Linked DNA regions of Kordia antarctica. The protein of the gene in region 1 binds, or shares a complex with, the protein of each later gene. Links are inferred from orthologs where the notes say so. Each region holds a gene or a part of one and is shown on either strand. Other genes may lie near its edges.

What was found.
Region 2: the proteins of trxA (region 1) and IMCC3317_RS16445 are in contact, whole or in part, in an NMR structure (PDB 2IPA), measured with the Bacillus subtilis proteins. The link is inferred for Kordia antarctica from one-to-one orthologs.

What each region holds. Positions count from the first base shown.
Region 1 is NZ_CP019288.1:4,242,909-4,246,087, forward strand. The notes cover bases 232-3,072. They hold trxA (thioredoxin), read left to right. Parts: upstream 232-1,412; coding sequence 1,413-1,733; downstream 1,734-3,072. Other genes in these bases: IMCC3317_RS17665 (ArsR/SmtB family transcription factor), read right to left, coding at 363-689; IMCC3317_RS17670 (SRPBCC family protein), read right to left, coding at 693-1,106; IMCC3317_RS17680 (DUF58 domain-containing protein), read left to right, coding at 2,013-2,942. In the rest of the region: IMCC3317_RS17660 (transglutaminase domain-containing protein), read left to right, coding at 1-225. UniProt on the Bacillus subtilis protein: Participates in various redox reactions through the reversible oxidation of its active center dithiol to a disulfide and catalyzes dithiol-disulfide exchange reactions.
Region 2 is NZ_CP019288.1:3,962,620-3,965,727, forward strand. The notes cover bases 27-2,796. They hold IMCC3317_RS16445 (arsenate reductase ArsC), read right to left. Parts: upstream 1,735-2,796; coding sequence 1,318-1,734; downstream 27-1,317. Other genes in these bases: IMCC3317_RS16440 (hypothetical protein), read right to left, coding at 27-1,145; IMCC3317_RS16450 (ArsR/SmtB family transcription factor), read right to left, coding at 1,798-2,130; IMCC3317_RS16455 (YtxH domain-containing protein), read right to left, coding at 2,203-2,796. Outside these bases: more of IMCC3317_RS16440, read right to left, coding at 1-26; more of IMCC3317_RS16455, read right to left, coding at 2,797-2,895; IMCC3317_RS16460 (VOC family protein), read right to left, coding at 3,051-3,108. UniProt on the Bacillus subtilis protein: Catalyzes the reduction of arsenate [As(V)] to arsenite [As(III)]. In vitro, can dephosphorylate para-nitrophenyl phosphate (pNPP).

The DNA.
Region 1 (3,179 bases):
AATATTCTTTTTGAACTTCAACTTTTAAATCCTGTAAATAAAGAAGATATTATTCTTTTAATTGATACAAATTTTAGTAGTAAAAAAATACATCCTGAGAAAATTTCAATCAAAAATCAATCACTAAGTATAGCATATAAATTTGAAACGACAGGATATTATGATGTCCATTTATATGTGAAAGATGATTTAATTTCGACCTACACTTTTGAGGTTAAGAAATAAAATCAACTATTCGTCACCCTGAACTTGATTCAGGGTCTCACTCATTATTATATTCCGAATTCTTAGTCATGTGTGATTCTGAATCAAGTTCAGAATGACGTACTGTAAGCCTTTATGACACTTAACGGATATGAAATTCAACTGTTTTTCGAATCTAAATAGTTTCCTAAATCCTGTAAAGAATCATCCCAAAATTGTTCGTAAAACTGTAGCCAATTATTGACTTCTTTCAATGGATTTGTATTTACATTGCAAAATCGTTCGCGACCTTTACTTTCAATCGTAACTAAACCGGCTTCTTCAAGTGTTTTGATGTGTTTTGTAATTCCTTGTCGTGTAATTTCAAATTGATTCGAAATCTGCGAAATAGACAATGCGGAAGTTGCAATGACTAAAGCGTGAAAAATATCACGCCGAGTCGGATCTGCAATTGCCTTAAATAAACGTGTGATTTTATCTTGCATATATTATTTTTTTAAATAATCACGTAATTGTGTCATGCAATGATCCCAACCGCCACTGAAACTTTCAAACATAGCAATAGCCGTTTCGCCTTTATAATCAGCAATACCTGAGTGTTCTAAGTGTAATTTTGTTCCTTCTGCTACGGTTTCTAATCTCCAAGAAACCGTAGTTTCAACAGTTGTATTTTCTACTTGCCAGGTATAAATTAATGTATAAGGATCTGCATTTTTTATTTCTCCAGTAATGGTATCACAACCTTTATCTTCCGTAGGGAAAAAAGTATATTTAAATCCTTTCTCAGCTTTGAAGTTGGTTTTTATAAACCAAGTAGATATTTCTTCAGCATTTGTGATAGCATTCCATACAGCATCAATTGAATGTTGAAATATGGTTTCTTTTTGTATTACATCTTTCATAATGGGTTTTATTTTTAATTAATATGCAGCTAACTGGTTGCTAAATTACGAATTAATTTCAGATAAGCAACTTTTTGGTTGCATATATTTCACAAAGAAGTATATGGCAGTTTTTATAAAATGTACAAAAAAGAGTTTTATTCAGTATCTTTGTACATCTATATGAGTATAAAGTAAATGAATAAATAAAATCAATATAGATATAACCAAAACGAATACTTGCTGTGTAAGTTTTGGTAGAATATTTGACTAATATTGCATATATCACAAATAATAAATAAAATAAAAATTTAAAACATACATATTATGGCTTTAGAAATCACAGATGCTAACTTCGAAGAAATAGTAATGAATAGCGACAAACCTGTACTAGTTGACTTTTGGGCAGCTTGGTGCGGACCTTGTAAAATGTTAGGTCCTGTTGTGGAGCAAATTGCAAAAGAATATGAAGGAAAAGCTGTCGTAGGAAAGTTAGACGTTGATGCAAATCAGCAATATGCGGCTCAATTTGGAGTTCGTAACATTCCAACAGTATTAATGTTCCAAAACGGAGAATTAGTAGGACGTCAAGTAGGTGTTGCGCCAAAAAACGCATATACAGAAGCTATTGACAAGTTATTAGTATAAAAATATATTTTCGATTAGAAGATGAAAGGTTTGGTGTATTGCCAAACCTTTTTTATTTTAGTGAAACTCAACTTTGAGAAGTCCAATAGACGCACTGAAATTTGTAAGTTGAACTAATTTCGCTGGATTGCGAGATTTTAAGAATGATATTTTAAAGTTTTTTAGGTTTTAGCGTTTATTTTGAAACTTAATATTCCAAATCGATTCAGCAGTAAAGTGGAATCTCAGATTGCATACATTTTGTGTCAACACGTACATCATTAATCAAAGAAAACGCTTGTGAATTTACAACAAGAATTTAATAAAACGGCAGGATTTAAGAATCTCGAATTGCTTGCACAACAAGTAGTGGAAGGATTTATTTCGGGAATGCATAAGAGTCCATTTCATGGTTTTTCTGCGGAATTTGCTGAACATAAAATTTACAATCAAGGTGAAAGTACGAAGCATATTGATTGGAAATTGTTTGCCAAAACCGATAAACTTTACACAAAGAAATACGAAGAAGAAACCAATTTACGCTGTCATATTATTATAGACAATTCGTCTTCAATGCATTATCCAGAAGTGGAAGCGCCATCAATTGCCAACTTAAATAAAATTGGATTTTCGGTACTTGCAACAGCTTCGTTGATGAATATTCTAAAAAAACAACGTGATGCGATTGGTTTGAGTATTTATTCTGATAGTTATGATTTTTATGCGCCTGAAAAAGGAAGCGAACGTCATCATCAATTGTTATTGAATGCACTTGATAAAACGGTCACTACAAAGCGAATTAATAAAAAAACAGACACATATACATATCTACATCAAATTGCGGAGAAAATACACCGTAGAAGCCTTATTTTCCTTTTTACAGACATGTTTCAAGATGGAGTAGAAGATGAAAAGTTGTTTGAAGCATTACAGCATTTAAAATACAATAAACATGAAGTGGTTTTATTTCATGTGTTTGATTCTGAAAAAGAATTAAATTTTGAGTTTGACAATAAACCAAAACGATTCGTTGATGTAGAATCGGGAGAACATATCGATATTTATGCTGATACGGTTCAGGAAAATTATCAAAAAGCGGTTGAAACTTATTTTCAGCAATTAAAAATGAAATGTGCGCAATACAAAATAAAATATGTTACTGCAGACATTACAAAAGATTTTGAAAAAATATTAGTTACGTATTTGGTTGAAAGACAAAAGTTTGCATAGTTGGGTAAAAAAAAGTTCAATTTTTTATTCAAATATGTTTGCATAAATAGAATTGTAGTGTATATTTGCATCCGCAATCAAGCAACGGTTTGGTAGTTCAGCTGGTTAGAATACATGCCTGTCACGCATGGGGTCGCGGGTTCGAATCCCGTCCAGACCGCTACAATTGCAAAAAAAGCTTCTCTTTATTGAGAAGCTTTTTTTAGCAAAATGATTTAGTTGTGTTGTTTGAGGTAA
Region 2 (3,108 bases), 280 kb from region 1 along the record:
GATAAATTTTGTTGAATTGGCTGATTTTTAGAATCATTTTCAGAATAAATATGCCCTGCAAGTTTGAATTTTTCATGTTCGTATTTTGCGCCGCCATACGTTACAAAACGTGTATAATTATTATCTGTAAACTGATATTCAATCGTAATTCGCATTTCAGAAGTAATCGGATATTTGGACGTAAACGTGATTTCTCCCGCGTTATAATCAATCACATAATCGTTGTTTTCGCCGCGTTCTACGGGCAAACCGTTGACGAAAACCGTTTCACTTCCAGAAACAATTAAAATAAACAATTCTTCGTTCGGACCTGTCAATTTATACGGACCTTGATTTCCTTCCTGTCCTTGAAATCTACTTTGCGTATAGCGACCTCTAACGAGCGCGGCAGCAGCAAAAAGGGTAGTTTTGCTATTTTCATGTGGCAACGTTGCGGTAACGCCAACTCCTTGTACCTTTTTTTGAAAACGCATAAAATCAGTTTCTGTATTTTCAAGATTTACGTCTCCAGCACGGATTTTCCAGTTTTTACTTTCGAGTTCAATAAAAACCTGATCAAATTCGTCCAAGCGTTGTGAATATCCGCTTTCTTGAATCGGAATATTTGCGTCTTGAATTGAAGCTCGCAACGTAATAGTTTCCGAGATTTTACCAGAAATCTGTAAATCGAGTTCGGAATTCAAAACAGTATTCTGATTATTTCCAACGGTAACGCCACGCGAAATGCTTCCAGACGTATTCAAACCATCAAACAAACGTGTATTGGCAACTTCTTTATTCGATCTAAGCGAGATAATTTTATCAATATCAATCGGATTCTGAACAATAGAATTCTTATTAAAACCGCTATATTTTTTCGTCAAAAATTCTGGATATTTGGTATAGCTTACGCGAATAGAATCTGTGTTAATTTTGGCAAGATTCAAATACAAAATACCTTTCTCAAAGTCAATTCGATATGCGGTAGAATCAATCGGAATATTCTTTTTATCGGTAAGTTTAAATTGAAACGGATTGATGCTGACAGAATCCAACACAATAGAATCTTTGACTGCTACTTTTTTGATACGACGATTTTTTGTTTGTCCCTGAAGATTTACAGTGAAAAACAAGCCGATACAAAAAAATGCAAAGAGTGACTTCATTTACAACTAAACTAATTCCAACCAAAAATATTTCAATTTTCGCAGGAAAAGAAGCTTTTTAGTAGAAACGATGGAAATCTAGGTCTAATATTTCTTTATGAATGATATTTTATATTTTTTACAAACAAACAAACAAACAAACAAACAAACAAACAAATCAACAAAAAGAAAACTACAATTCCTCCGCCACAAACTCCTCACAAAACGCTCTAATCTGACCTCTAGTCTTCTTAAACGCATTAAAAATTTGCTCTTCCGAACCTTTTACTTTCGACGGATCAAAGAAGTCTTGATGAATACGTTTGGCGTTTTTACTTGGAATATGCGGACAGTTTTCCTGCGCGTGATCGCAAACCGTGATGATAAAATCAAAGTCAATATCTAGGTATTCGGAAACGTTATTGGAAGTATTTTGAGAAATATCAATTCCATCTAACTTCATAATCGCAACTGCTCTTGGATTTACGCCATGTGTTTCAATTCCAGCACTATATATAGTTGCTTTTTCTTTGGCAAAATATTTTAAATAACCGTCAGCCATTTGACTACGACAGGAATTTCCAGTACAAAGTACAAGTACATTTTTCATAATTTTGGTAAGAGTTTATGATTGTTGATTTAACATCTAGTAAACTTGTGAATCCACAGTTATTTAGCTTTTATTTTGACAGCTTACTTGAAGTTTCACAAAGAAATCATTAATTTTTCTTCGATATTGATTCAACAAATCGACATCAATTGTGTAAAACGTATTTTTCCCTTTACTTTTTTGCTTGAGTAACTTTATTCTTTTGATTTCGGAAAGATGTTGCGAAATCGTTGGTTGCGCTAATCCTGTGGCTTTTACCAAATCGTTACAATTGCAGTATTCGTTTTCGCTAATGTATTGCAATATCGCAATTCGTGCAGGATGCCCTAATACTTTTGTGATGGATGCAGTTTCGTTTTGATAGTCATCAAAAATGTGATTTTTTGTAATTCCCATGAGATATGTTTGTAACGCACTAATGCGATAAAGATAAAGAAGTTGAAAATGTTTTGCAGCTTTTCATGTTTTTTATTTTCCAAATAAACGTTGAAAGAAACTTTTCGTTTTCTTCGTAGCTTCTTCAATTGTTTCTTTGGCTTCCTCGGTAAAGTCTTCAATGCGTTCGCCAGCTTCTTCGGCAAATTCGCTAACTTTTTCTTTTACATCTCCGTAAACTTCTTTTGCTTCTTCAGATAATTCACTTGCTTTTTCTTTGGCAACTTCGCTGTATTCTCCAAATTTCTCTTTTGCTTCTTCTGCGAAATCGGCAGCTTTTTCACTAGCGACATCAGCGTATTCACTAATTTTTTCTTTGGCTTCGCCAGCAAATTCAGAAGCTTTCTCTTTCGCTTTTCCAAAAGTTTCTTTCGCTTCTTCGGCAAAATCTGCGGCTTTTTCCTGTGCGGTTTCTGTAAACTCGCTCAATTTTTCTTTTGCAGTATGTAGCGTTTCTTTTACTTCAGCTTTTAGTTCGTCTACTTTGCTTTCTTTGGCTTGTGTAGTTTCTTCTTTTGCATACTCCGTTTTTGCATCGACAGCTTCCTTAGCATCTTCTATTGTATCGTTGATTTCTTCTACTGTATTTTCTTTAGCTTCAATAGTTTCCTCCTTTATCTCTTCTGCTTTTTCACTAATAGTTTCCTTTGCATCTTCCATATTTTCTGAAACTTCGTTGGAAGTAGTTTCTATTTTTTTCTCTAAGTCGTCTTTTTTATCATCCATAATTGAACCTTTTCGATTGGAATCTTAAATGTAACGGTTTTTTTTGAATTTTTTATTTAACTTTAGTTAGATATCATTATTATTTAAAATTGCAAGTTGCTACATAACAATTGTGTAGCTGTTTATTTGAGCAACACTTGTATCGTAATTTGAATTTATTCTGGAAGATTCAATTGCCATGAAATACCAAATTTATCTTCACACCATCCGAAT